Regions from separate parts of the Psychrobacillus sp. 05T411 genome, predicted to be linked through region 3. Evidence: predicted binding sites of a transcription regulator. Region 3 holds the regulator's gene; each other region holds the start of a gene.
What was found. The regulator LexA, encoded in region 3, represses DNA repair genes until DNA is damaged. The targets are predictions, from matches to a motif close to CGAACATATGTTCG.
Positions count from the first base shown of each region.

Region 1: a site for LexA is predicted at 5,968-5,981, ahead of AC1DFT_RS09445 (YolD-like family protein). Genes of this name have one in related genera too.
Region 2: a site for LexA is predicted at 2,863-2,876, ahead of AC1DFT_RS00860 (Y-family DNA polymerase). Genes of this name have one in related genera too.

Region 1 is NZ_JBFTLO010000009.1:30,101-40,432, forward strand. It holds gene AC1DFT_RS09410 (response regulator) at 1-281, shown strand, start outside; gene AC1DFT_RS09415 (hypothetical protein) at 341-649, shown strand; gene AC1DFT_RS09420 (histidine kinase dimerization/phospho-acceptor domain-containing protein) at 770-2,959, opposite strand; gene AC1DFT_RS09425 (hypothetical protein) at 2,956-3,123, opposite strand; gene AC1DFT_RS09430 (response regulator transcription factor) at 3,101-3,793, opposite strand; gene AC1DFT_RS09435 (BsuPI-related putative proteinase inhibitor) at 4,006-4,872, shown strand; gene AC1DFT_RS09440 (ASCH domain-containing protein) at 4,968-5,315, shown strand; gene AC1DFT_RS09445 (YolD-like family protein) at 5,379-5,732, opposite strand; gene AC1DFT_RS09450 (YhfH family protein) at 6,966-7,088, opposite strand; gene aceB (malate synthase A) at 7,101-8,693, opposite strand; gene aceA (isocitrate lyase) at 8,724-10,007, opposite strand; gene AC1DFT_RS09465 (LytR/AlgR family response regulator transcription factor) at 10,210-10,332, shown strand, end outside.
Region 2 is NZ_JBFTLO010000001.1:171,930-182,261, forward strand. It holds gene AC1DFT_RS00845 (DUF1835 domain-containing protein) at 1-547, opposite strand, end outside; gene AC1DFT_RS00850 (hypothetical protein) at 770-1,015, opposite strand; gene AC1DFT_RS00855 (hypothetical protein) at 1,026-1,463, opposite strand; gene AC1DFT_RS00860 (Y-family DNA polymerase) at 1,564-2,817, opposite strand; gene AC1DFT_RS00865 (DUF6366 family protein) at 3,220-3,432, opposite strand; gene AC1DFT_RS00870 (PhzF family phenazine biosynthesis isomerase) at 3,706-4,599, opposite strand; gene AC1DFT_RS00875 (class I SAM-dependent methyltransferase) at 5,192-5,899, opposite strand; gene AC1DFT_RS00880 (hypothetical protein) at 5,918-6,274, opposite strand; gene AC1DFT_RS00885 (DUF2798 domain-containing protein) at 6,663-7,166, shown strand; gene AC1DFT_RS00890 (hypothetical protein) at 7,312-7,479, shown strand; gene AC1DFT_RS00895 (class I SAM-dependent methyltransferase) at 8,452-9,198, opposite strand; partial or broken gene AC1DFT_RS00900 (DUF4275 family protein) at 9,256-9,483, opposite strand; gene AC1DFT_RS00905 (DUF4275 family protein) at 9,498-9,665, opposite strand; gene ribH (6,7-dimethyl-8-ribityllumazine synthase) at 9,771-10,235, opposite strand; partial or broken gene ribB (3,4-dihydroxy-2-butanone-4-phosphate synthase) at 10,270-10,332, opposite strand, start outside.
Region 3 is NZ_JBFTLO010000003.1:251,735-262,066, reverse strand. It holds gene tkt (transketolase) at 1-127, opposite strand, end outside; gene AC1DFT_RS04050 (DUF896 domain-containing protein) at 212-445, opposite strand; gene AC1DFT_RS04045 (YneB family resolvase-like protein) at 511-1,158, opposite strand; gene yneA (cell division suppressor protein YneA) at 1,155-1,472, opposite strand; gene lexA (transcriptional repressor LexA) at 1,649-2,260, shown strand; gene AC1DFT_RS04030 (OsmC family protein) at 2,399-2,830, opposite strand; gene AC1DFT_RS04025 (amino acid ABC transporter ATP-binding protein) at 2,851-3,597, opposite strand; gene AC1DFT_RS04020 (amino acid ABC transporter permease) at 3,610-4,251, opposite strand; gene AC1DFT_RS04015 (substrate-binding periplasmic protein) at 4,270-5,082, opposite strand; gene AC1DFT_RS04010 (peptidoglycan DD-metalloendopeptidase family protein) at 5,345-6,127, opposite strand; gene AC1DFT_RS04005 (bile acid:sodium symporter family protein) at 6,464-7,450, opposite strand; gene AC1DFT_RS04000 (aldehyde dehydrogenase family protein) at 7,483-8,925, opposite strand; gene AC1DFT_RS03995 (SDR family NAD(P)-dependent oxidoreductase) at 8,940-9,689, opposite strand; gene AC1DFT_RS03990 (tartrate dehydrogenase) at 9,703-10,332, opposite strand, start outside.

The DNA.
Region 1 (10,332 bases), on a different contig from region 3:
GCGATGCCGTTTTAGAGCCAGAAGTAACGAACAAAATGATGAAGCGCATGCGCCAAGGCTCTGAACATGCACTACATGAAGATTTAACGGATCGGGAACTGGAAGTATTGCTGCTAATGGCGGAAGGAAAAACAAATCAAGACATTGCGGACACTCTCTTTATCGCATTAAAAACAGCGAAAACACATGTCAGCAATATTTTATCGAAACTGGAAGTAAGCGACCGAACACAGGCTGTTATTTATGCATTTGAACATCAGCTTGTTACACCGAAAAAATAACCTATAAAGGGTATTTGTCATATGCTAATGAAAAGAAGAAGAAAAGGATGTTAGCATATATGAGACCTGACGAACCGAATGATGGATTACCACCCAACTTTGGCTTGACTGTTGGATTTATAGGTTCTGTCATTCTTTCGCTCGGATATATAGTAGGTACTATCGGGGAAGGCATTGCGTTGTATGAAGCAAATCGCGACTTTCTGAAAGAGGAGCGTGCGGCGCAAGAAGGGCAGCGGGCAGCGCAAGATCAACAAAAACAAATTTCCGAAATACAGGATAAACTTGATAGTTTGTTAGATCAAATGGAAGCGATGAAAAAAGAGCAAGAAAAAAATAGAAACTGTAATCGACACAAAAGAGGATGACCTTCGATAATGGGGAGTTCTCTTTTTTTGGTTTTGATGTGAAGAACGATAGCTTTCCAACTACCCGCTAAATCTACGGCAAAAAAAGCGGGAAATCCCCCATTGGATTCCCCGCTCTTGTTAAATTACTCCTATTTTCACTGTTACTTTAAATAAATCTCCGTCTACTTCCATTCGTAAACTGCCGCCGTGTAAATCCACAATTGATTGGGCAATCGCAAGCCCTAAGCCCGAACCATCTGTATGGCGCGATGTGTCTGCTCGTTTGAATCGCTCGGTTAATTCATTCACGTCATTGCCTAATTCATACTTGGCAATATTTTTGATAACAAAAACAGCTTCTCCGTCCACTTGGTCCAAGTTGATGTACACCCTTGTATTCGGGAGTGTATATTTCAACGTATTGATGATTAAATTATCGAGCACTCGCCACCATTTTTGTCCATCGACATAAGACATGATTGGTTTTGTGCCGATAGCTACACGATATTCTAGGCCCGATTTATCGATATCTTCTTGGTGTTCCGCAATGGCTTGTTGCAATAATTGGGTTAAATCGACTTTCCGTTTATCTAGCTCGATATTTCCCGATGCCATTTTCGACACTTCGAACAAGTCCTCGATTAATGTTTTTAAACGCATCGATTTTTTATCTAAAATGGCAATATAAGATGCTCGCTCTTCATCTGTAATGCCTGGATTCTTCAACAAATCTGTATACGTAATGATGGATGTTAATGGTGTGCGAAGATCATGACTGACGTTTGTGATTAGCTCCGTTTTCAGTCGCTCACTTTTTGCTTGCTCGGAATGAGAAGATTTGATTAGGCTACGTATTTCATTTAAACGCTTTGCATGCTCTGCAAATTCAGATTTCCCTTTTACTTCAATTTCATTTCCAACGACGCCTTTTGCCATTTCTTCTGTTTTCACGAAAATTCGGTTCAAGTACGCCATTCTGGACGTTAAAACAACAAGTACTGGGATTCCTATTAATAAAGTCGCCGGTATCCAAATGATTAATGCTACTGGTAGCATTAGTACTAGCAATGTTCCAACACCCCAGAAAAACACGACGATTAACATGATTAACGTTTGTAGCCCGATAGATTGTTTTAAGAAAAACCCTTGTAATGATTTTATCCAGTTATAAGTAAGGGTATTTTTCCAATCTACTGGACCAAAACCGGCGCGCATCCACTTCCATTGATACAATGTCAACGCTGTGAAAACTACTGCAAAAATAAATGTAATTATTTGCATATCATAGTCTCTATATAATACGAAATCCTTCAAAAACCCAATAGTAATAATTTCCGCTAAAATACTAATAAGGAAAATTGCTAGTTTTACATCAATCGGCAACTGACGATATTTCTCTTCCTTGTCTTTATGTCGAAACGTTTCGCTATTTTTTCTCCATAATAAAGTAAATGCAATTGCCGCCAAAATTCCCGCTATGACTACTCCGTAAAACTTACGTTGGTTTGCTAAAAAGTATTTATATTCATTAGCTCTATGCCCACTTAAAATACTCGATTCTGGAATAGCAATGGTTCCTTCAAAACGGGCAAATCCATTGTCCATTAAATTTCTTATATTTCTGAAGTCATCAACTCCATCATAAACGGTACTTTTCTTCAAATATCCATTTTTACTGGAATATTCTTTTTTAAATGCATTTTTCGAACTTATTTCTCCGTTTGTAAAATGCTCGCCTGTTTCGACATTTTTAAAGTCATATACAAAATCTTCTTTTTGACTCAACACATCATTTTTTGCATATTCGATTGATTTATAATACGCATCTACTTCTGCTTCTTTTTCTGCTTGAATCTTTTGTTGTACATAGTTATCATCTGTGAAGTTTTTCGTGATATCTGCTAACTTTTTATCACGCTCTGCAAGTAAAGCATCGTTTGGTGTTTGTACTGTTGTGGTTGCTTCTTCTGATGCCCCTTCTTGTACTGCGTCTGTCGCTGTTTCTGTTGTTACTTCCCCTGTCTCACTTTGATATTGATTTCTGATTGAATCTAATTGGCTTTGCAGGTCTCCGTATCGATAACGATATTCCTCTATTTCCTCTGGTGTTACCGTAATTTTTTTCTTTACTTCTTCTTTATCTGGTGGTGCTAAAACTAATGGAACTATAGCTGTCTCAAAATCGTATAGCTGCATTTGAAAATCATCACTATCAAAATAGCCCGTGCCAATAAAGTTTCGTCCTTGTTCTATTAGTGTAAACAAACCTAATACCGTGATTACCGCCAACGTGCTAAGTATTATATTTCTTCCTATTGCATGCTTCATCCCGCAACGCCTCCTCTCATATTTCGTAAAATTTGAACAAAACTCTCTTTAATTTCGCTTATTGGCATCCAGTTAGCTAGACAGTAGGCTAGACAAATGATGCCGCAAACAATTGCTAAAACAGACAATAGTAAACTCCATTTACTTGTCGATTTTATAGCCAACTCCCCACACCACCTTCACGTATCTTGGGTTTTTCGGATCTGCTTCTATTTTTTCGCGTATTTTTCGAATATGCACTGCTACGATGTTCTCCGCATTGTAGGCTGGTTCATGCCAAACACGCTCATATATTTCATGGATAGAAAAAACTCGCCCTGCGTTCACCATCAGAAGTTCTGTAATTTTAAATTCAATTGGTGTTAGCTTCACCGGCTCGCCTTCCACCGTAAGTTCCTTTGCCTCTTTGTTTAACACGAGTCCATCGACTTCAATGCTTGCTTGCTGCCCTTGATACGTACCAAGCTTTGTATAACGCCTTAACTGTGACTTCACGCGTGCCACTAGCTCCATTGGGTGGAAAGGTTTTGTTACGTAATCATCTGCTCCAACGGACAATCCATGGATTTTATCCGAATCCTCTGCTTTCGCACTAAGCATAATAATTGGTATATTTCTTTGTTCTCGTATTTTAAATGTTGCAGCAATCCCATCCATTTTCGGCATCATAATATCTAACACAATGACATGCACTTCATTTTCTTCTATTAATTGCAATGCTTCTAGTCCATCCGTGGCTTTTAACACGTTATAGCCTTCATTTTTCAAATAAATTTCGATGCCATCGCGAATATCTTGGTCATCATCCGTTACTAACACTGTAAACTGTGTCATTTGCTTACCTCCTATGGGCCCGCACGATGCGGGTCATGCATCCGTTGCCACAGGATGTGGCGAACTTGGGATGCCTTCCTTTACTCTTATGTTTCTTATTGTACCTTTCATTTCTTAACATTTCAGAAGGATAATTATGAAGAATTTCTTAAGAAAATTAACATGTAACTTTCTACGAGGTAAACAGTCTAATCCTATAAAGGAGTGATTCCATGAAAAAACTTATTTGGGGCCTATTTTCGATTTTCATCATTTTGCTCCTAGCGAGCTGTGGAACAAGTAATGTAGACCAGACTACAGGTGGAGACCCGCAACCACAAGAAGACAAAACTATTTTGACTAAATTGGAGTTAACCGAGGATGGCAATGCTTCCTTTACGATTAAAAATGACTCGGAAGCCGAAACATCATTAACATACCCAAGTGGACAAGAGATTGAATATCAGCTTTTAGACAGTGAAAACAATATTGTTTATACGTATTCAGCTGATAAATCGTTTACTTTAATGCTTCAAGAAAAAGTACTAAAGCCCAATGAAGAAATAGTCATTCCGCTTGAGTTACAAACGGAGTTAACAGACGTACCCGCTGGTGCTTATACACTCATCGCGTGGTCTACTTCTAAAGAATTAAGTGAACAAAAAGAACAGATAGCTTATAAGTGGGCTGGAAATGAAGAAGCCGAAAGCACTGTATCAACGGAAACAATTACCGTCTATCAAGCGGATGCCAATGCCGAGTATGTAGAACCATATAACATAACCATTGATCCTTCAGGTGATGTAGTGCGTCAAATTTTTGATGAGATTATGGTGCTGGAAGTTGGATTAATTGATTATCGTTTGGAGAATAATAACACGAAGCTAATATTAAACATGGACAGTGGATTAAGTAATGTACAAGGAAGTGCCGGGGAGAACATGTTCATCGGAACAATTGTACATTCCTATTTTGATAACTTTCCCGAGTTAGAGCAAATATATTTTGAAAAGGAAGGAAAATCTCCAGTAACACTCGCTCATCTAGTAGTATCGGAGCCATTTACGCGGGATCGAGTCTATACTAATTCACCTAACTAAAAATAATCTTTTATAACCCTAGCCCAAAATGCCTTTAACATATACACTTAGATTTAAATAGCAAAGTAAAATTATTTTAATAAGGTGGGCTTCACATGACAAATCATGAAAAAACAAATTTACCTCCAAAAACATGTTCAGTGGAACGATTAATCACGAAGGAATCCGATATTGAACTAGTATTACAAGGGAAGAAAACTGCTACTCGACGTAACGGACGTTATGCAGATGTAGGCGAAGTGATGGAACTTAGCGGTCAGTCTTTTGTTGTTGACAATGTGTATATTCAACCGCTCGGCGAGTTGACTGATGCGCATGCACAACAAGAAGGATTTGAATCAGTAGAGGACTACAAACAATCTATTTTGTCTTATCATCCTGGTATGCCATGGCTGCCGCATATGACTGTATGGGTTCATGAATTTAGTCCAGTAAAAGCTTAGATTCTTAAACACACTAAAACCACCTGCCATTATTGGCTGGTGGTTTGTTTTACTTCTGTTTGTTCATACTAATATAGTCACGTCCACGATTTCATCTAATTGCAATGTGAATGATGTAAGAACGTCTTCCATTTCAATTGTTCTTCTATTTATATCCACCCAAGTTACCTTTCCTACATGAATATGGAACGCTCCATTTCTCCATGTTTTTATTTCCACTTCTACATTTCGTTTCATCGCTAGTTGAATATTTTCCTGAATGATATCTAAATCCCATTCGTCTAGTTCAGGACGGGGAGCCTTCTTTTGCTCTTCCATATATTCTCTAAGAAGCTTTACATGTTCTGGCAGCATCATTGCAACCCATTTTTTACTTCCTCGATCCTGTACTTTCGATAAATCTGGTCTATCCGTCATTCCATCCAAATTATCCACCTAGATCACCTTGCTTTCTTTTTGACTAACAGGAGCAATCGCTAATACGTTTATTATTAGAAATGTTCGCTTTGCCTTCCTTTTAAAGCAATATCCTTGAAAAGAGTTGTCTTGTACCTGCAGTATTTTGACCCTTCTTTTACTCATTTCACTCGATTTAGATAGGTATATTATTTCAACATACTGACCCCGACTGAAATATTTCTCTAACAAATTACGCACAAACGTTCCTCCTTTTTACTTAGTATATGAAACATATGTTCTTTTTACAACAAGAAAATACTGTCAAAGAAACAAAACCGCAAAGCGTCTGACTCTCCCCCAATACGGCAAATGGAAATGCTTAATATCAATAGGATGTCGCACATAATAGGGATACTACGTGGTAGTGAGGCGAATAAAGTGTCCGCTGTGATTTTCGCTACAGTCGTACGCTTTCCGCCGGGTGAGCGATGAGCCCTCCCCGCCGCCCTTGGGCGTACGCCTGAGATGTCTCATTAGCCCACTCATCCGGCAGGAGTCGACGCCTGTAGCGAAAATCAGTGAAAATTGCCCAATTATCCATACCATCCCATTAAAAAACAAAATTTCAACCAGTTTTTCCATTGCGTGCATCCAGTAAATGGCTTAGGGCAACCAACCGATGACTGGGAGCAACCAGTTCTACTACGAAAGCAACTAAATCTGCATGAGAGCAACCAAATTACTCGTGAAAGCAACCAATTTTCAAAAAGGCTCTTTACCTGATGTGAGAKAACTATAATTCCGACATATTATAGGAATTCTATGTCTTAAATCCCGTCGAACACGCCTGGCCGGCATCTACTCGAGTAGATTGTCGCGTTCGCAGTGGATATTGTRTCGTTCAACCATTTATTGTTAATATGGGAACTCAATAATTTGGCAATTTCCATTGATTTTCGCTGCAGGGCGGCGACTCCAGTGGAGGCCAACACGATGTTGGTCACGAAGGCGTTGCCACACGATGTGGCGTTCTTAGCCTTTGTTCATCTGCCTGAGTAAGATAAGACTTCACTACGTACGCGCAAGCGGCGGTGAAGGCTCATCACTCGCCCCACGGAAAGCGTCCGTCCTGCAGCGGAAATCCTAGCGGTCACTAGTCAACGCACTACGTCGCAGTATCTTTATACTGCGTTCCATAAAAAAAGCCCTATCCTCTCTCGAAAAAGAAGGACAGGGCTCTCGTATTTGGAGTTACTCTTCGTTCATGCCGATGCAACGTTCGCATTCGTAAAGGGATGACTCTACTTTCTCATGAATTTCACATCCGCATTCGCGACAATGTTTTGTGTTTACTTCTTGAGTAGTTGTTTTCATGCAAATCACCTCCTATAATTTTTCGTAACCAGGCAATGTGAGAAATTCAACAAAATCTTGTTCACTTATTAAGGAAAGGAAAAGCTCGGCTGCTTCGTTGTAACGACCATTGGCATAATTTTCGCTGCCGAATGCTTTTTCCAACTTCTCTAATTCTTCTTGCAATGTCTCTCTTACTAAAGTTTCCGTAACTTTACGACCATCTTCTAGTTTCCCTTCTGGATGACGAATCCATTGCCATACTTGTGTGCGCGATATTTCTGCAGTAGCAGCGTCTTCCATTAAGTGATTAATCGGTGCTGCCCCGTTTCCACGTAACCAAGATGCAATATATTGAACCCCTACACTACAATTTAAACGCAAGCCTTCTTCTGTAATAGAGCCTTGCGGTACTTCTAATAAATTTGATGCTACCACTTGCACATCTTCTCGTTTGCGATGAATTTGATTAGGCGTAGGCATATGCTCATCAAATTCTCCTAATGCTACAGGGACTAGGCCAGGGTGTGCTACCCATGTTCCATCATGCCCATCGGTTGCTTCTCTCCGTTTGTCTTCTCGCACTTTTGCGAATGCCGCTTCATTTGCTGCTTCATCGCCTTTAATCGGAATTTGTGCTGCCATTCCACCGATTGCCGGGGCATTTCTACGATGACAAGTTTGGATGCAAAGTTGTGTATACGCCCGCATAAACGGGGATGTCATCGTTACTTGACCACGATCTGGTAAAATCACATTTGGTTGATTGCGTAGCCGTTTAATATAACTGAAAATATAATCCCAACGCCCACAGTTCAACCCGGCCGAATGGTCCCGCAATTCATATAATATTTCATCCATTTCAAAAGCAGCCATAATTGTTTCGATTAATACAGTTGCTTTAATCGTCCCATTTGGAACACCTAGCTGCTTTTCTGCAAAGATGAAAATATCATTCCATAATCTTGCTTCTAAATGGCTCTCAAGCTTTGGTAGATAAAAATAAGGACCAGTTCCACGAGCCAATAATTCCTTTGCATTATGGAAAAAATATAATCCGAAATCGAAGAAACTGCCGGCAATCTGTTCCCCATCGATGCGTACATTTTTTTCAAACAAATGAAGACCTCTCGGGCGAACCATTAAAACAGCCGTATCTTCTTTTAAGTTGTACTCTTTTCCATTGCCTTGTTTAAAAGAAATCGTTTTACGAACAGCATCGCGCATATTCATTTGGCCTTCGATCATATTTTCCCAGGTAGGTGACGTCGCATCCTCAAAGCAAGCCATAAATGTTTTAGCACCGGAGTTCAAAGCATTGATAACCATTTTACGATTAACCGGTCCTGTAATTTCTACTCGGCGGTCTTTTAGATCATCCGGAAGAGGAGCAATTGTCCAGTTTCCTTCTCGAATGGCTTTCGTTTCTTTTAAAAAGTCTAATGTACCTCCATTATCGAGCTGTTTTTGACGCTCTTGTCTAGTTTCTAGCAGTTCTTTTCTTCTTGCATTAAACAATTTATGAATCGATGCTATGAAGTCTAATACTTCCGGTGTTAGAAGTTCTCTACTTGCTTCTGTTTCTTTTCCAACTATTTCAATGTTTTTAGCCGTAGTTTGTTCCATTTATTAATAACCTCCCTTCCCCATGATTGATTATATAAATTGCGCAACTTCTGTAGAACCTGTCATCGCTGTCGTAGAAGAAGTTCCTCCAGAAATTACTTGAGTAATATCGTCAAAGTAACCTGTTCCTACTTCCCGTTGGTGCTTCGTAGCCGTGTAGCCTTTCTTCTCGTTCGCAAATTCTGCTTGTTGAAGTTTGGAGTATGCTGCCATCCCGTTAGTTTTGTAGTCATGTGCTAATTCGAACATACTGTGGTTTAATGCATGGAATCCTGCAAGTGTTACGAATTGGAATTTGTAGCCCATTTTTCCTAACTCCACTTGGTATTTTGCAATCGTTTCATCGTCTAAGTTTGCTTTCCAGTTAAATGAAGGCGAACAGTTATATGCAAGTAATTTCCCAGGAAATTGCGCATGAATCGCATCGGCAAACTGTTTGGCTTCCTCTAAACTTGGATGTGACGTTTCACACCAAACAAGATCCGCGTAAGGTGCATAGGCTAAGCCACGTGCAATCGCCTGCTCAATACCTGGTTTTGTTTTGAAAAATCCTTCCGGCGTTCTTTCGCCTGTGATAAATTCTGCATCTAGCGGATCGATATCGCTTGTGACCATATCCGCCGCATCTGCATCTGTGCGTGCGATTAATACAGTTGGGACACCTGATACGTCTGCTGCTAAACGAGCCGCAATTAAGTTACGAATCGCATTTTGTGTAGGAAGCAGTACTTTCCCTCCAAGATGACCACATTTCTTTTCAGACGCTAACTGATCTTCTAAGTGAACACCTGCAGCCCCAGCTTCAATCATGCCTTTCATTAGCTCGAACACATTTAATGGTCCACCAAATCCAGCTTCTGCATCTGCAATAATTGGCGCGAACCAATCGAACTGATCTTCTCTTCCTTCTGCTTGATCGATTTGATCGGCACGTTGCAATGCTTGGTTAATACGTTTTACAACTGCTGGTACACTGTTTGCCGGGTAAAGGCTTTGGTCCGGATACATTTGTCCCGAAAGGTTTGCATCCGCTGCAACTTGCCAACCGCTTAAGTAAATCGCTTGGAGTCCTGCTTTTACTTGTTGTACTGCCTGATTTCCTGTGAGGGCCCCAAGCGCATTAATAAAATCTTCCTTGTGTAAAGAATTCCATAAACGCTCTGCACCTTTGCGAGCTAGCGTATGTTCAATTTGTAAGGACCCACGAAGCTTAATCACTTCTTCTGGTGAGTAAGGGCGTTCAATCCCTTTCCAACGATTCTCTTGATCCCACTCTGCACGTAATTGTTCTACTTGCTGTTGTCTTGTTAACATTTTCATCCGCCTCTTTTCATTTAATGTATGAAACAGTTAAAAACATTACTTTTGCACTGTTCCATAACAGTTTGTTTTCTTGTAATCTACTATATAACAATATTCAGAATTTTGCATATACTTTTAGACGAACAACTGTTTTAAGAGGACGAAATACAAATAAGGTGGATGAACGACGAATTTTCATACTGGAGGGAAATGGATGGAAATATCGAAAGAGCAAGTTCTGCAATATATCGCTTTAGTGGAAGATTGGATCCCAAAAGAGGCTTCTATCGCTATCGCAGCAAGGGGTGAATACGTTTATTTTGATGTTAAAAAGCAA
Region 2 (10,332 bases), on a different contig from region 3:
TAAGGAGGCGAATGTCATTTTTCTTTTCTTTTAGGATTTGCAAGACAAGTCGTACACCGGTTTGTTCATGGGCATTGTTTGCTAGCCAGATGTAAATTGGTATATGCTCGGGTATGTTACTTATTTCTGTTAATGTTCGTTGAAAATCTTCTATATAAGTATGTGTACGCTGTTCGTCCATATTTATATGTAAGAACAGCCATTTTTTTCGTTGTTTGATTCCCTCTTCAGTGTGTAGCTGGTTTACGGGACCGATAGAAAATAGGTCCGAAAATCGGATCACTTTTTCATTCTTTGGTAGTGCCATCTTTAAGCCACCTGCAGCAGAATCCCCAAACACGATATGTATTGTATGATAAGGCTCTAGTTTTTCTTTGGAGGAATACTGTAGCAATTCCTGATACTCTTTTTTTATGTTTTCAGTAAATTCACTTTCTGAATAGCTTTTTTTCTCTAGCAATAGAATTTGTAAAAAATGTTGGAATAACAATGATTTTGCTTCTTGCTCCGATAATTGCTTCACGATTTTTTTTATTTCCTCTATCATTCATATATCACTCCTTTTGTTTAATTAAGAAATGTAAATTTGAATTGCTTTCCACACGTAAATCAATGAAGTAAGGGGAAGCAATATACCAAAGATAAGATTACTTCGAAAGATTGCCTTCCACATGCGCATTCCATTTCGTATAAACATAACGATTAAAGTCGTTGATATACCTATCATTGGAAATAGTAAACATAAGAAATCTTTTTGTCTCTCAATCTGCTATTCAATCGCTTCCACTTTCCATTCATATTCTTTCGACAATGATATTGTTTGAATACTTTTTTCTGCTCCAATTGAATTGAATGATTTAATCGTTATTTCATTTTCGGTTGCTGAAACAAGTTCATAACCATTTGGCGAAAAAGAAACGCTGTAGACGAGATAATATGATAAAAAGACGAAAGTGAGCATAACGAAAAAATATGGTATAAATGCTTTTATTTTTTGAGTAAAAGTTTTCTTCACACGAACACCCCTATATTTTTTCATTTGAGAATTTGTTACTCCCTATTCTCAAACTCCCACTATCTATATTGAATAAATAGGTTCCTTCTTTTGTATAAATAATATAATGACCGATGGATTTTTTTATGTCTGTTGTTGAAATCACTTTTTCTCGTGTTGTACTTTCAACTTTGGTTACTGCTTCTTTATATGTATAAGTTGGTAAAGACCAAAAAAAGAGAACAATTAGCAGAATTAGGCCAATTATGTAAGTAGTGATTACTCGTTTCCATTTTATATTTCCAACAGAAAAACAAGTAAAAATAATTCCACTTATACCTAAAAGGAATACCCCTATTCCAAATTTCCCAGTATTATCAATAAAGACGTACTTACTTGCAATGTAAAGCATCCATATAGAGAGTAATACGCAAATTCCACTTATACTGTACACATATTTATTTTCCATAGATTCCCTCCATTTATAATGGTTCTACTTAGAGACTCGAAAGTCCTTCTAATAATAGGAAATAAAAAAGACCAAACGCATGCAAACGTTCAGCCTTCCATTATTTTTTATGCCCACCAAGTAACCCAGCACGTTTCCTAGCCGTACCCGCTTCCGTGTAGGAAACGGCGCGTAATATTGCATTGGATCCGTATTTACTTCGGAGGTAATCCATTGTTTTTCCCAGTTCTCGAACTTTCCATTCGTCTTCTTCAAACAGGCTTAGTTGCATGGAATACTCGGGTTCTAAATTGGTAATAGAAATCGCAAGCTTGCGAATGGGCCGATGATCGTAAAATTCATCAAAGATTTGTTCGCATACTTTGTAAATGGTCATCGTGGCATTCGTCGGCTCATCGATTGAACGGGAGCGGTTAAACCCGCCACCAAGTGCATCTTTACTGTAACTTATGGAGAGATGGACCGTTCTTCCGACCATTTCAGCTTCGCGGGCACGTCTTGCCACGTCTTCACACATTTCTAATACGACTGTCATGATTTCCTCTTTTGAACGATAATCACGAAATAGTACTTGCCCTTTGCCATAACTAATTTGTCCTTCTGCTAAAGGAGCACCAAGTTCTGACAAGTCTATTCCCCACGCATGATGATACAACTGACTTCCCATGATGCCAAACTTAGCTTCTAGTGTCGCAAGCGGTGTGCTTGCTAGTTGCCCAACACTTATAATTCCCATATTATTTAATGTTTTTTCTAAACGAGAGCCAATTCCCCACATTTTGGAGAGGGGCGTAATTGGCCATAATTTTTGGGCTACATCTTCATAGGTCCATTTCGCAAAGCCTGTTTTTTTCGCTTCCAAGTCCAGTGCAAGTTTCGCCATTAGCATATTTGGCCCCATTCCAACTGCACATGGTAATTGAAACTGGTTATACAGTCCATCTTGTATGTGCTTAATCGTTCTTTCTACGGGTCCCCATAATTTTTCGGTTCCTCCCAAATCAGCGAAGCATTCATCGACGCTATACACATGAATGGCTTCGCTCGGAACGAATTGATTTAGGTAACGTGTGATTTCCATGGAAACACGAACGAAAAACTCCATCTTCGGCTCGATTAAATGGATGGACGGATGATCAGGAATTTCAAAGAGCCGAGTTCCTGTCTTCACTCCAAATTTCTTTTTCATCATGGGAGATGCCGCAAGCACAATACTTCCTTTTTGTTCTAAATTTCCGATTACCGCAATTGGTGTGCACATAATGTCGAGCCCTGCATCCGCTGCCGCGCAGCTCGCAAAAAAGCTCCGTATATCAATGCATATAATTTTTCGATTTTTTAACCCTTCATGCATTTTTCTCTTCTCCTTCTCAAAGGAACGTTTGTTCTTATTATATGCCGAACGTTTGTTTTTATTCAAGAAGGTTTTATTGGTAATAAACCTAAATAACTGGAAAATTGAAATGTTTTTTACATAAAAAACGGCTTTGTATCGATACAAAGCCGTTTAATATCAAAGTAATTTACTTAATTCTATAGCGTCCCGAATGAATTGAATCCCTTCATCAATTTTATCTTCAAGGAAGGTTCATATAAAAAGCTTTATATATTTAACGAAGTGACAGGTGGGATTCTTGCATAACTATGTGCAAGCTGTACATTTCTGTTTTGAACAACTTGCACATTCGGCAATCGAATTATCACATTTTATTATTACTTTTACTCAGGTTGCCTATTATATATACTTACAACCAAATCAAAAAAATAATTTATACAAAACATATCCAACTATAATAACAACGATTAATATTCCTGTACCTTTCCAGCCCATACCGCCTGTTAAATCAGTTAAATTTCCATTACTTCCTCTATTGAATGCATCATTAAAAGAACCAGTTGGATTATTTTTTAATTCTGTTTGTCTTAATCGTTCTCTTTTTTCTTCAGGCGTTTCATAGTGATTATTCAAACTAAACACTCCCTAAGAAAAGTCTTTGTTATCAATATTCAATAATTTATCGCCTATACCTTCTTAAATAGCCATCTATGTAGCTAACAAAGCTGTACCATAGAGCCCGCTGACTTCAACGATCACAGTGCATCAGAGATAATCGCCGTAAATTGAGTAGCACTTATGGGGATAGTTATTGCACCAGCCTGGCCTTTTTCTAAAAAGAATGAAGTTGGTTCATAATTTGCCTATCATGTCAAAATAATCATTCTGAAGGCTTAGCATTTTTTACTAATTTGATAAATCTACAATCATTTGTTGTACAAAAACCGCCGTGCCTGTTATTGCTATTTGTAACTGTTGTTCATTGTTAACGTGGACAATGACTCTTCCATCTTTCTGCAACTCCTGACCTTGTTCCACAACAAGGGAGTAGTTTGTTTTCTTGTGCGGTTCAACATATTTTGCATAATATGCACCCATAACTCCTGAACCTGTCCCTGTAACTGGATCCTCAATTGTTCCGGAAAAGGGTGATGAAAAATGCCGCGCATGCATATCCGCATCAGATGAAAGTGCCTTCAAACTAAATGGGTGAACGGAAGACTTCGGCATTTCTTTTAATATTTGAGGGAAATCCTGATTATTAGGTTTCATTTGCTCAAAAGCTTCAAAATTAGAAATTGGAATACATAATGTCCATGCTCCAGTGCTACCATAGACAATTGGATATTGTGAATCAATATCGTTTTCTTGAATGCCAATCGACATAGCTAATGCTGCTTTAGATCCATGAAACGGAATAAATTGAGGTTCAGCATGCGCCATTTGGATTTGATAGCTTCCTTCGTTTTTTGTTACCGCTATCGATAAAATGCCAGCGAGCGTTTCGATTTTGTATAAGTCTTTTTCGACAAGCTTATTATTTTCCAGTAACGCAACAATACTGGCCATTGTCGCATGTCCACATAAAGGCATTTCATGTCCTGGCGTGAAATAACGAATTCGAAAATCAGCAATTTCTGATTTCACAGGGAATGCACACTCATTAAATCCAACTTTTTCTGCAATTTGTTGCATCATTTCCCCGGTTAATAAATCACCATTTAATACAATGCCAGCAGGATTTCCTTTACCTGGTATTTTTGTGAAAGCATCATAGTGGTACACCTCAATTAGACTCATTAAATAAACACTACCTTCTAAAATAATTTTTACACCTCTTAATAGGAGCTACTTCGAACGTAAATATTCTAAAGTGATTGCTACTCTTTCTTGTAAAAGGAAATAACCGTCTATGTTGAAGCACAAAACACAGAAACAGTTTTGTTTTGGTTAATACCAACCGGTAACGCGCAAAAGGTTGAAAGACAACTTATAGGCTATGACATAAAAAATGACGGGGATAATAATTTCTCCTTGACTTGGCAAATAGAACGACCTTTACTTGACCATTTGGAAGTGCAAGTATTAGGAGAAAATGAAATTACAAATGAACTATTGAATATAATCTCAACGCCTTAAATCTTAATCCCATACTTTGAAAGACATCCTCCTATTGCTTCGATATTTCAATCTCTTCCTTTTTTCAAACTAAAAAGTTCCCTAATAAAAGCCCCTATAATAGCGGATAGAAAAATTGTACTTATTAGGTTTATAACTTTCACAAATGCATGTGGACTATAAATGATTTGAATACACTGGATTATAACAAGTACACTAAAAATGCTACACATGATAATTATATTTCTAGGTGTTGTTTCTTTTCGCTTATTCATTAATCCTTCTCTGCCTTCACAATTAAAAAATGTGGGTTTTTCATTAATCTTTCATATTTTTCCGGTTCCTTCAATTGAAATTCTTTAGTGGGTTGAGGCTCTACTATTTTCCCTAAAGAAAAGTATCCTAGTGTTTCGTTCAGTATTTCTTGTAGTGGTCGACGATAAAATGGAACATCGATCAGTTTCCCTTGTCTTTCCCATTGATCGACAATATATTCAGTTGAAAAGTAGTCGCTATTCTTGGATAATTTTATATCCATCAATGGATGATGAGTAGAAAATAGCAATGTCCCATTCGGTTTTAATATTCGACGAAACTCGCTAAAAGGCTTACTCCAGTCTTTTATGTAATGCAGCACTAAAGAACTCACAATGAAATCAAAAGATTCATCTTCAAAAGGTAGTTTTTTCTCTAAATCGCAACATAATACTTCCGCCTTTTCTCCGATGCGCCTCTTTGTTGCCTCTACCATCTCGGGACTAATATCAGTTGCAGTGACAACAGCGCCTAAGTTAACGAATTGAGATGTATACCAACCAGCTGCACATCCAGCATCCAAAACACGCTTATCTTTTAAATCTTTCGGAAGTAACTTCATCATGGCAGGTCGTTCATATTCGGTGTTAAATAGACTTTTTGTATCCACATTATGTTCATAATCATTCGCGAGTTGGTTATAGGCTTCTTTTACTTTATCGTTCATAATTTCACCTCAAAAAGTTTAATATATTACATCAGATGTATTCTTGCAAAAATCTTGAATATTTGAATGGATATAATAACCGTCTATCAATACTCCACCTCTACTAAATAAGTAAAAACTAATTATTTCATCAGATGATGTTTCAAGATTTATCGTATGTTCCACAGAAATATCCCATTCTTCCGTACCTTCTCGCCTGCTCTTATTGATGTCTTTAATAATTTCATCAATAAGCTTTTCGTCAGTAATGTCAATTATATTAGCATTCTCGCAAGTAATAGATATCGAGCTAATCTCTGCTATTATGATGGGTTCTAGTGAATGACAAGAGCTTAATACTAGTAAAATAGGAATTAGTAGAAAGTTTTTTGACATGCAGTTCATCCTAGATATCTGGAAATTTCTCTATTCCACTTCTACTTCGACTTTTTTGAGAATACTCCTGCTTATTCTGTATTTCATTTAATTTTCTAATGAAAAAGGTCGGTGAGGAGTCTACAATTGATACGCTAGATGATTTACGCCATCTTTCACCGATATATCTACTCACCTTTCCTTTTCATTCTTTTCATACCAAGTAATAGTCGGCCCAAACCACTTGAGGTGCATCATCTACTTCATTTTCTTTCTGGTTATTTGTTTAAAAACTTGTTATGATTATTCAATCAGTGTGTGGAGATATTGGTATTAGTTTTGACTTGCCAAAAATATATGTCGCATGATACGTCTACCGTCTGAAATATTAATTTCGGAGGAAAAGTAAATGTATAAAGAAGACAGACTGCCTCAAAACGCTAAGGAAGGCATATTATTTTTATTGATTATTTCGATCATTTCAGTAAACACGATTGCACCGATTATTACAGGGTTAGAACGTGGATTCAGCAAAGAAGTTTATTTCGATACGTTAAAGATTATTCCGATTATGTGGATAATAGTTATTTTGTCAGTAAGGTTGGTTGCTGGGCCTCTAGTTGGCAAGGTGTTACCAAAATGCATAGGACATACAGATGGATTTAATGCCAGAATTTTATTAAATACTCTATTGAATGTTACGGTTTTATCCATACTTCTGACAATTATAGGAACTTGGGTCGGTACACAAAAAATAAGCCTAGAACCATTTCAAAACTTCTTTCAAGCGTGGTTTAGAAATTTCGGTGTAGCATTTTGGATTGAGTTGATGGTTGCACAGCCAATAGCAAGATTTGTAATGAAAAAATTACACTTAAGACAAGCAACTAAAGCAGAGAGTCTAATTTCGTAAAATTGTATGGCTGATTGATTTAAGAAAAATCAGTCGGCTTTTTAATGTAATGCAATCTCTGTCTAAGTTTTCCAAGCAAAGCCCTCCTAGCGAACCAACATTTTTAAGTTGTGTAATATATTTTAATAAAAGGAGGAGAGCTTAGTTGAGTAGTATAATTGCACTTATACCCGTACTTATTTTCTTTGCTTTTTGGATATTTATTATTTGGTTTGTAGTTACACTTGTAAAGTCTAGTAATGAACGCAATCTGCTCCTAAGGGAGATTTCTAGGAAACTAGATGGCCTACAGAATAATAGTAAAAAAGAATAATTCATGGGGTGATAAACATCATTCAATCTTAACTAACTATCCTATTTAGAGAGTAGCATATCACCCCTAATAGTTTTAACTCTACACTTTAAAAACTATTTAGAGCATGTGATAGTTTCTCCATTATTTCTATGTGGACGATAATATTCCAAATAATAAATATAGCAAAGCATAAAAAGTATAATACAATATACATTTTCAAGTTTTTGACCGGCCAAGAAGACTTGTAAAATAAGACTGCTATGAAAGTTGAGAGTAGATATATGTTGAGCTTCCACATGTCATTCGCTTCGTTAATTGGTAACAATATTTTTATTGCTTGAATTGGAGTTACTTGCGCATTGTATATTTCTTTTAGTACAAATCCCTTTTCAATCGTTAACTACATAGATTCCTCATTCAAATAATAATGATAACCAGTTAGGTTGAAGTTGGTTATCATCGTAAAAAGTAAAAGTACTGATACAAATGAAAAATAAATCAATAAAGGAAATAATGTTTTTTCTAATTTTGGAATGGCTACCCCTCCCAATTGACGTACTTATAGAAAAATTTTATTAATATTGATACGTACTTCACGAACGATAAGTTTCAATAATCCGCAATATAAAGCTTTCCACTATAATATGCTCTGCGAATTGACAGGTGCGATTCCTTATTGCTCACTCACATCCAAAGCTGATGGTCTCGTATAAAGGCAGCTTTAAGCTGACATTAAATAGAACTAAGCTCTTCTATTTTTCCAACGTAGAATAAAACCAATGACGATTAATATAATAATTAGTAATGGCAGAGCTTATGCCATTAAATTCATCCAATGAAAAGGTGCAGCATCAACATAGACGGCTTTTAGTTTTGTTTTTACGCATATAAAAGCTACTTAGACATCTTTTAGAAAAAGACCTTTCTATTCAACTACGAGAAGGGATCACTCTTCCCGGTTTCCTCACTATAGTTGAATAAGTAGGACCCTTAAACCTCTCCCATATAGACGATTGTTTCGTTTGGAACAAGAAGCATGCCGTCAACAGCATATTTATCAAATAAATTACCCAGCTCTGTTAGATAGAGATCATATTGTGCATCGTTTTCTTTTAAAGAATAGGAAGCAGATAGATTTCTTTCGATAAACTTGGACTTATCAAATGGTAAATTGTTTGGGAAACGATATACGGTAAAGTTGCTATAGAAATTCTGAATGCTTTCATCCATATATCCAATGCCGCCGCTGAAACCTTTGAAATCTGGACAATATCTCCGGAAAATTTGTTCATTCTCTTTTACTAACGAGCTTTCCATTATACGGGAGTTCCATATCAACATCACCTTTCCGTTATCTTTGATAATTCGCTTACACTCCAATTTGAACTTCTTTGTATCAAACCAATGAAATGCTTGCGCCACTGTGATAAAATCTACACTTTTATCACGCAGTGTTGTATTTTCCGCTGCTCCATTCACAGGATGAAAGGCAGTAAACTGCGCCAATTTCTTTTCAGATTCTTTACGCATATCCTCATTAGGTTCCACTCCGTACACGTGGCACCCAAGATCGAGCAGAACGTTCGAAAAAATGCCTGTGCCAGAACCAATATCTGCAACAAAGGAATCGTTCCCAACTCCATTCTCCAACAAAAGGCGAACCAACTCATTTGAATATCCAGGTCTTGCTTTTGCATAAATCGCAGCTTTGCCGTCAAATTTCTGGGTATTGTCCATTCTATGTTCTCCTCCACATTACATTTTTAGCCTAGCAACCAAGGAACCATGCACAATTCATTTATTTTGGATAAAATAAGGCCCACATTCGCTTTCATGTGTCATGATAAATGTCCATTTAAAATACGCATCTACTACATATATATCACCATAATCCGAGTGATATTGATTATATGGTAATTCTTCAATTGTAAGTGTTTTAGCATTTTCAAGAAGATACGCCTCATCAATAAACTGGTAAAAAATATAACACTTTTCTTTCAATAGTTTTTTAAAGACTGCTCTCGCTTCTTCTTTCTCTAAACAACCAACTTTTTCCCAGCTGCATAAATGCCAAAAAAACCGTCCATCCCGATTGAATTTTGTTCTTCAGTCGAAAGATGACTTGCAAAATTGCCACACCATTGCTCTCGCAAATAATGTCCCCACTGTGGTATTTCCTGCATCTTTAATTCTTTATATCTCAATATATTTTTCCTCATTCTCTATAATATATATCTAAATAGTATACCATTCTAATTATTAAAAAAAGACAGACTAGTAACAGTCTGCCTCATCCATCCCTTATTCAATTAAAACAAACGATTCAAATTTGCCATTTCAATTGCAGACACCGCAGCATCGTAGCCTTTATTTCCAGCTTTTGTCCCCGCACGTTCGATTGCTTGTTCAATTGTTTCTGTCGTTACAATACCGAACATAACCGGGACACCCGTTGTTAATCCAACACTTGCAATCCCTTTAGCAGTTTCATTACAAACATAATCATAATGCGTTGTAGAACCACGAATAACAGAACCTAAACCGATAATAGCATCATATTTTTTCGTTTCGGCCATTTTTTTTGCGATAAAAGGTACTTCAAACGCGCCTGGTACCCATGCAACATCGACATTATCTTCTGAAACACCGTGACGTTTCAAGCCATCTATTGCACCATCCAATAATTTACCATTAATAAATTCATTAAATCTACCTACTACTATCCCAATTTTTAAATCTGTTCCGATTAATGTTGCTTCAAATACTTTACCCATTCTTCATCTCTCCTCTTTTTCATTTTTAAGCGAATACTTTAGTCTCTTGTTTCGAACGGTAATTCACTAACGCTTCAATTGTTACAAACTTCAAATC
Region 3 (10,332 bases):
ATAAGGTATAAGCCATTGGTGCTGCTCCCATAGGAAGACCTGGATGGCCTGAATTTGCCTTATCAATTGCATCAATAGATAAGGTACGAATTGTATTAATTGCAAGTAAATCTGACTGTAATGACATAAATGACATCCTCTCGAACAAAATTTTTAACTATAGTACTAGTTTAGACAACAATGCACCTATTATCAATGGTTTCTGAAATGATTAATTCAGAAACTTACCTTTTTTCGCTTGTTGTACTTTCGCTGGAGTAACATCATTTCCTGCCGGATCAATAATTTTTACACTCTCAATCGTATCTCTCATCGTAGAGCGAAACGTTTCTAAGTATTCTTTTCTTAGAGCGCTTTGTTCTTTTGCTTCTTCTATAGATAGACCTGTTGTTTTAGATTTTTTAGAGAGCTCGCTAATTCGCGCTAGTTTTTCTTTACTTAACATATATATCATCCTTTCCTTTTGTACCTCTTATAAAGGTAAGGAAAAAACCGTCAGAGTGCAAGTCTTTACACTTCCTGAGACTCCACAAATTCAATATATCTACGATGAACAGTTGCTTTACTAATTTCAAAGCCTAATCCTTTTAATGTGGAGGTTATTTCGTCGTAAGTTAAGCCTGCATTTCTAAGTCTTACAATTTCCTCAACAGGTGTATCAATACGTTCCCTTCCTTCCGGATTCCCTTTCGATTTTAAGTTTTTCTCTGGTCGAAATCCTTTCGAGACAGCACGCTTCATCCCCCGTTTAATCTTGGCATTATGAAGCTTTCGTTGGTACTCCTCTACAAGCGCTAAAATTTCTAACAGCATGGAATCCATCTCGTTTAAATTTAATATTCCTTTATCTTGTAAAGTAAAGACGGAAGTGTTAGTTTTTTGCAGTAAATGGAGCACTGCCATTCGACCATTTCCGCGACCGATTCTGGTTTCATCTTGGACAAAAACCGCTTTAATATCGAATTCTTTAATGTATGTGAGTAGATCAAGTAGCCCATCACGCTCCATATCATATCCGCTATGTTGGTCGGAAAACACTTCACTTACTTCATAACCTTGTGCTTGTGCAAATTCCATCAACTCTTCTTGTTGTCTAGTCAAAGAGGATTCTTGTGTCTCTTTTGCTGTGCTCACACGACAATATATGACTGCTTTCAATTGCTATCACTCGCTATCTCTGTACCATGATCAAAATGAAAATTATCTTTTACCTCTGGAATGAAAAGCATATCCCCTGCTTTAATATGGGAGGTTTGTAGATTATTTATGACCATCACGTTTTTTATCCAAACTTCTTTTGGTTCATTCGTTGCAAACTTATCTGCAAGTTCCCATAAAGAATCACCTTGTTCTATTTTAATTTGATGCTGTTGTTCTGTCGACATTGTATTGGAAATTATTATTGTCATCAAAAAAGCGAAACTTAATCCTAAAAATAATGTAATAAAATAGTTTTCTTTCATCCAGTTCATCTATAAATCCCCCTAATTAGAATGCTTGTTCGGAATGTATGTTCTAATAATAAAACGAACATTTGTTTTTGTCAACACTTATTAGAACCTATGTTTGCATAAAGTTTGAGAGACTGTTATACTATTAGTAAGAAAGAAATTAGTAGAAAAATGACCAAAAAAAAGAGGTGAACTCAATGAAAAAAGCGTCGAAAAGACAAGAAGATATTTTAGCTTTTATTAAGGAAGAAGTTCGTACAAAAGGGTATCCACCATCTGTACGGGAAATTGGCGAAGCAGTTGGACTAGCATCGAGTTCTACGGTGCACGGGCATCTTGCTCGCTTAGAGAGTAAAGGACTTATTAGAAGAGACCCAACGAAACCGCGCGCAATAGAAATACTGGACGGGATTGCGGAAAAACAAGGAGTCGTGCATGTACCACTAGTAGGGAAAGTAACCGCTGGTCTTCCGATTACTGCAATTGAAAATATTGAGGAATTTTTCCCACTGCCTGAAACGTTCGGTACAGCTGATGATCATTTATTTATGTTAGAGATTATGGGAGATAGTATGATCGAGGCGGGAATTTTAAATGGAGATTATGTTGTTGTAAAACAACAGCAATCTGCAAATAATGGAGATATCGTTGTCGCGATGACAGAAGAAGATGAAGCTACGGTTAAACGTTTTTTCAAAGAAAAAACTTTCTTCCGATTGCAACCTGAGAATTCTTCGATGGATCCGATTATCGTTAACCAAGTATCGATTCTTGGTAAAGTAGTTGGTGTATACCGCAATATCCAATAGAATTCTTGAAAACTTGACAAATGATACGAATGTCCGTATGATGACAAAGAGCCGATATCATATTTAAACGAAAAGTGGACATTTTCGTTTAAATCATCGAAAAACCCTCTCACCTTTAAATGGTGAGAGGGTTTTGTTTTATGATTCTTCCTGTATTTCTACTTCTTCTCCGTTTAGAACTAAGCGATAGGAGATATCTGCTTTCAACGAAGCAGATACGGCACAATATTTTTCTTCTCCAAGTTTTATGGCACGAATTACTTTTTTTGCATCGATATCCCCTTTTACATCGAATAATAAATCAGCTGCAGTAAATGCAGTTGGTAATTCTTCCCGACGAGCCCCGTCTACTGTAATTTCGATGGATTCAATTTTTTCTAAATGCGGTTTTAATATCATTGTAACGTCAATACCGATACATCCCGCTAACGAACTAAGTAACATTTCGGTTGGTGTTGGTGCTTGTCCTAGTCCTCCATAGTTTGCTGTTGCATCCATTACCATCGGATAACCAGAAGGTCCTTTTGCTTCAAACGCTCTTCCACCTTGCCATATTGCTTTTACTTCCATTATCAATCATACTCCTTTAGTTAAAATTCATTTACTTTCGCTAAAAACTTTTGGGCACGATCAGTGGATGGATGTGCAAAAAACGTTTTCGGTTCTGCATCCTCCACAATTTGACCGTCCGCCATAAATAAAATACGATTCGCCGCATCTTGGGCAAACTTCATCTCATGCGTAACGATGACCATTGTCATCCCTTCGTCCGCCAATTCTTTCATCACTTTTAATACTTCTCCAACTAGTTCTGGATCGAGTGCAGACGTTGGTTCGTCAAATAACATAATTTTCGGTTCCATTGCAAGTGCACGTGCAATCGCTACACGTTGCTGTTGTCCTCCTGATAGTTTCGAAGGATAGACATTTTCCTTTTCTTGCAAGCCGACCCTTTTCAACAATTGGGAAGCGATTTTTTTCGCTTGTTCTTTTGATTGTTTCTTCACGACGATAATGGCTTCCATTACATTTTCAATCACCGTTTTATGGGGATATAAGTTAAATTGTTGGAAAACCATGCCGGTATCTTGACGGATTGAGTGAATCGTTTTTTGTTGCAATTTTTTCGAATCTGTTGCATTTATTTGATGATTATTAACAGAAATTGCCCCACTAGTAATCATCTCTAATCCATTTAAACAACGTAAAAATGTACTTTTTCCGGAACCACTTGGTCCAATCACAGCGACTACTTGATGGGCGGGAATGGTCAATGAAATATTTTTTAGTACTTCATTTTGATCAAAGCTTTTCGATAAATCATTTACTTGTATCAAGACTCTTCCCCCTTAGTATACAGATAATCTTTTTTCTAATTTGTTCAATATAAATGTAAATACGGTACTCATGATCCAGTACATTAATGCAATCGTTAAATAAAACGGCATATTCACATAGTACTGTGCGATTAATAATTGGGCTGAGCGCATAAGCTCCGTCACTGCAATTGCGGAAACTAAGGAAGTCTCTTTTAACATCCCAACAAAAGTATTCCCTAAAGGGGGAATTGCGATGCGTATCGCTTGTGGGATTACAATGCGGCGAATAGCCTGTGCCTCTGTCATCCCAGTGGCAAGCGCGGCTTCTGTTTGACCAGCTGGAACTGCTTGGATTGCCCCACGAAATGCCTCCGATACATAGGCACCGATATTAATACTTAAGGCAATATAAGCGGCTGTCAACGAACCTAACTCTATCCCAAAATCAACTAGTCCAAAATACACGATAAAAATTTGAACTAATGGTGGTGTTCCCCGAATAATCGATACATACACTCTCGCTACATTACGAAAGAAGCGATTGCCCTTTAAGCGTGCAATCGCTGTTATTAAACCGATGATTAAGCCGAAAAACATAGATACCACCGTTATTAATAATGTATAATAAGCTCCTTTTAATAAAAAAGGGATATTATCTATTATTATATCCATGTAACACTACCTCTTTCTTTACTCGGCTTTAGGTTCTTCATCAAACCATTTGACGAAAATTTCTTTATAGGTGCCGTCTGCTTTCATTTCATCTAATGCTTTGTTAAGCGCATCAACTAATTCAGTGTTTCCTTTTTTAACAGCCACTGCTGCTTGATCTGATTTAATCGGCGCTCCGACTGCTTTTACTTTAAATCCATTTTCTTCAACGATTGGTTTTAAAGCGTAAGCATTATTAATCGTAGCATCTACACGTCCTGCATCTAGATCTTTAAGCGTTGTGATAACATCATCGTACGTGTTGATTTGGAAATCACCAACTTGTGGCATTAAATCATTACGTAAAAATGCTTCATCGTTCGTCCCTAAACCTACCGCGATTTTTTTCCCTTTGAAATCTTCTACGGATTGAACGGTTGTATTATCTTCTTTGACTATTACTTTTACATCATTTGTTATATAAGGTTCCGTGAAATCTAATTGTTTTTGTCGATCTTCTGTAATCGTCACTTGACTCACTAATATATCAAATTTGCCTTTTTGCAAGCCAGGGATTAAACCTGAAAATTCTTGTGCGACAAAGTTAGCTTCTACACCTAAACGCTTTGCTAATTCTTTAGCAATATCAACGTCAAATCCATCATATTCATGGTCTTTGTTCATAAAATTATAAGGTGCATATGTACCCATGATCCCAACAGTCATTTCGCCATTATCTTTTATAGCAGTTAATGTGTTTTTATCATTTTCTTTACTTGTACCATTCCCACATGCTACTAATAGCAAAACAGTTGCAGCTACTATAATTAATAGTAAGTTACCTTTTTTCATCCTTGTTTCCTCCTTTGTGTCAGTGCCATTCTCTTGCCAATAAAATCCTATTAGATTACTAGCCATTAGTCAACTACTCTGTACTACACAGACTTTTTCGGCTTTTCAGTATTTTCATCACTAATACCACTAAGTGAACAAAACCAAACTTCTTCTTATGATTCCCCAAATATAGATGTAATATGACGGAAATTATTCTGCTTTCCAAAATAAAAAAGATTGTTGAATAAGTCACTACTTAGACTTTTTCAACAATCTCTTATTAGGCTATTTTTTTTTCTAATTCTAAAATACGTTTTTCTAGTTGCTCGACTTTCTGTGCAATCGGTATTGCAACTGCCCAAGCATAAAATTGATTTACGCTTTTAAGTGGATCATTGCCATCTGTAATTTTCAATCTAATTGCTTCTTGACGAATCGCTTCCTGTCCAACTGTTAGTTTTGGTTCTGCCATACTTAATTCCTCCTTTTTCAGTGCAGCTAATGTATCGTCTCCTACTATTCCATCCACTGCTAAATCCTTAGACTGCTGGAAGCTTTTAATTGCCTCTTCAGTAATTGGTCCTTCAATTCCGTCCACATTAAGCTGGTAGCCGATTAGAACTAACATTTTCTGTACTTCTTCCACTGCCGGATCTACTATATAATATAGTGGATTTACTGCGTTTGGTTGTCCTGGAGCATATGCTGGAATATGCATTTCAAAATGTAAATGTACGCCCGTACTATTGCCAGTGGCCCCTTTTATTCCAATTTGTTGCCCTTGTTTAACTGTTTGTCCCGCTTTCACTGAGATGGATTTCAAATGTGCATACAATGTTTCGTATTTTTTCCCGTTTACTATATGTGTTAATATGACCGTATTTCCATAGCCACCAATTACTTCCGCTCGATTCACTGTACCTTTTTCGGAAGCTATTATAATTGGATTTCCATCACTTCCAAAATCTACTCCTTTATGTGCTTTCCATTCACCTGTTATTGGATTTTTTCGGAGAGGGCTAAACCTTGAAGTAATTCTTCCTTCACATGGTCTAATAAACATGCTCTTTCTCCTTTCTCTACTATTCGTAGTGTTTTTAGTCTCTTTATTAATAAATGCTGAAAGAATATAATTTCATAGTTTATTATCATGCGTTTACATAATTTATTTCAAAACCTCCATTTCAACTATATTTAGCATCATTCGTTAATTGACTCATCGCTAAGTTCTCCTTTCATTTAGTAAATAGAATGGTTCTGTACAATCGTATACACTAAAAATAGATAAAAATAAAAAGCGTTAAGGCGAAATTAAAGCCTTAACGCTTTTCTATAACCAATAGTTTAAGACCGCTTAATAAAAAATCATTAAGCGGTCTTTTTTAATTCATTAAATTTCTTATGCTTTAGCTAAAGGCTCCTGTTGTGATTTTACTTTAGATTTAGAATTAGTATCATTTGGAACTTCATGCTTTGCCCAGTATGTAGCGAGAAAGGTACCAGTGATTACTTGCCAAGCAGATGCAAATGCGCTTGGTAATGCAGCTAGTGGCGTGAAATAAGAGGCAGCCAATGCTACACCAAGCCCGGAGTTTTGCATTCCTACTTCAATCGATATAGTACGTTGGTCTTGACGAGATAGTTTTAAAGCTTTCGCCGCGTAGTATCCTATTAATAGGCCAAATCCATTATGCAGTAATACTGCTACGAATACTAGTACTCCTGCAGTTGCAATATTTTCTTTATTGTTTGCAACGATTGCAGAAACAATAATGGTAATCGCAACGATAGAGATTAGAGGCAAAATAGATTCGCTTTTCTCCGTAACAGTAGGTAAGAATTTATTAACTAATAATCCTAAGATAATCGGAATAATAATTACTTTGATAATGGACATGAACATAGACATTGGATCAACCGGCAACCATTGGCCCGCGAATACTAATAATAGAAGTGGCGTCATGATGGGCGCTAGTAATGTAGAAACACTCGTCATGGTAATCGAAAGAGGAACGTTTCCTTTTGCCAAATATACCATTACATTGGAAGAAGTCCCTCCAGGAACACTACCTAATAGAACTAAACCTGCCGCAAGTTCTGCAGGCAATTTTAATAAGTAAGCAATGATAAAAGCGATCGTTGGCATAATCGAAAATTGTGCAACTATTCCTATTAGAACAGGGATTGGATTGGTAAAAACTAATTTAAAGTCAGATGCTTTTAGTGTAAGACCCATACCGAACATTACGACTCCAAGTAGGATTGTTATATACGCACCAAATGACGAAAACAAACTTGGAACCATAAAAGCTAAGATGGAAAACACGATTACTATAAAAGCAAAGTATTTACCAGCAAAACTACTAATTGTGCTTAAAGCTTTCATCTTAAGCCTCCTATACAGCTTATTTAAATACTTTACAGTTGCACTTGAATAGCAACATTTTTTATTTGAATATAGTTTTGCACGGCTAAATGACTTTTTTCTCGTCCAATGCCACTTTTTTTATATCCACCAAATGGCATTTGAACACCACCTGCTGCCCCGTAGCTATTGATAAAAACTTGGCCACTTTCAATACGCGAAGCAACATAATGTGCTACATCAATATCTTTTGTCCAAACGCCAGCAACTAGTCCATATTCAGTAGCATTCGCTAATTCAATTGCTTCTTCCACATCACTAAAACGTACAACACTAAGCACAGGTCCAAAAATTTCTTCCTGTACAAAAGAGTTATTATGATTGGAAGCTTCGATTATTGCAGGGCTTATATAAAAGCCTTCTTCATATTCTTCCACTCGAACAGCTTCTCCACCTACTAAAATTTTCCCTTGCTTATCAATAGAACTTAAAATTTTTAGAATTCGGTTGTATTGTTTTTCATTTATAATTGGGCCCACTTCTGCATCGTTAGCTGGTGGTCCAACTTTTAAATGTTGAAACTTTTCTACTAATTTTTCTAGTAATTCGTCTGCAATCGTTTCATCTACTAAAAGACGAGATCCTGCAGAACAGGTTTGGCCTGCATTTTGCACAATTGAATTAATAATTGCAGGAACTGCTCTATCTAAATCTGCATCTTTAAAAACAACATTTGGTGATTTACCACCTAACTCAAGTGTAACAGGCACAACGTTGTTTGCGGCCGACTTCATTACCGCGATTCCTGTTGGAACTGAACCAGTAAAAGTAATTTGATTGATACCTGGGTGCACAGTCAGTGCGGAGCCAATTTCCGCTCCATAACCTGTAAGATGTTGAAATACCCCTTTTGGAAGTTTTTCATCGAACCATTTCGCTAAAAAGTTCGTAGTAAGCGGAGTATCTTCAGAACTTTTCACAATAACTACATTTCCTGTAGCGATTGCAGCCGCTACGCTGCGCGCCGTAATTTGAATAGGATAATTCCAAGGTACAATATGAAGCGTAACCCCAATCGGCTCTATGACCGTTACATTTAATAAATCTTCTTCAATTGGAATAGTGTCCCCGAACACTTTGTCAGCTAAGCCACCATAAAATTCAAAATAGCGAGCTGCAGCTTCAATATCCGCTTTTGCTTGTGCAATTGGCTTACCAATATCTAAAGATTCAAGTTCCGCCAATTCTTCCGCATTGGCTCTAATGTATCTTGCCGTTTCTTGTAGAAATTGCCCTCTTTCAAATGGTTTAACAGATTTCCACTCTTTACTTTTTAATGCTTTTCTCGCAGCTTGGACTGCTCGATCAGCATGGTTTTCATTTCCACGAACGATTTGTGTAATTAACTCTCCAGAAGCTGGATTAATGACGTCTATCCATTGTTCATTCTCGCTTCCAATCCATTCCCCATCAATTAACATTTGAATGTTTTCCATTTCATACTTCCTTTCTAGATGCTTCTTCCGCCATCTACATGGATTACTGCACCAGTAATGATTTGAGCACCATCTGTTAATAAATGTGTAACCGTTGCCGAAATATCAGTTGGATTAATCAATCTACCTAATGGAACGCTCTCTGCAAAAATATCTTTATTTAACTCTACTTCGCCAGCTTGTTGCGAAGAGAACTGTCCTAACATTTGAGTATCGGCTGGACCAGGATGTAGTACATTTACACGAATATTAAATGGAGCTGTTTCAAGTGCTAAAGCTTTAGAGAATGCTTCAACCGCACCTTTTGATGCAACATAGCTTTGCAAACCCGGACGAGGTCTAGTAACAGATACGGAACCTATATTAATAATGGATCCATTTTTTGTTTCCTTCATATATCTCACTGCTTCACGGCTCGTTAAAAATATGGCAGTAGCATTGATATCCATTATTTTATGCCACTCTGAAAGTTCTACTTCCGTGATTGGTTTGGCAGCTTGTGCTATTCCAGCTATATTGACAAGCCCATCCAATTTATTAAACTCATCGAATATTTCTTTGAAAGTTTGTTGAATACTGTCTTCATCTAACAGATTAATAGCTTTGACACGTATATTTTCATTTTCGATAGAAGTTAAAGATTCTGTATTAATATCCAAAGCAACTACTGTTGCACCTTCTGCCAAAAGATTTTCTACTACTGTTTTCCCCATTCCGCCGCCCGCTCCTGTGACTGCAATAACTTTAGCTTCTAATTGACCCAATTATAAATCCCCCTTATGCATACTTTTTAATATTTTCAATAATTTCATCTGCAAATTCTGTTGTAGAAGCAGTTCCACCTAAATCCGGTGTTCTCACTTTACCTTCTACTAATGTATCTTCTATTCCATCGACTATTATTTTGGCCATTTCCGGATATCCTAGATGTTCTAACATTAAGGAGGTGCTCCAAATTTGTGCAATTGGATTTGCAATGCCTTTACCCGCGATATCTGGGGCAGAGCCATGAATTGCTTCAAACATCGATGGGTATTTCTTTTCAGGATTGATATTTCCGGAAGGCGCAGTTCCAAGCCCTCCTGAAATCGCTGCACCTAAATCTGTTAATATATCACCAAATAAGTTGCTTCCAACGACTACATCAAAGATTTCTGGTTTTGATACAAAAAAGGCAACTAATGCATCGATATGGTAAAACTTTGGTTCTATTTCTTTAAAGTCTAAGCCAACTTCTTTCGTCACTTCATCCCAAAATGGCATAGAAAAATTAATAGCATTAGATTTAGTTGCAACGGATAATTGCTTTGAACCTCTTTTTCGTGCTAGTTCATAAGCATATTTTATTACCCGTTCACTACCCATTTTTGTAAAAACACTATTTTGAACGACTACTTCATATGGAGT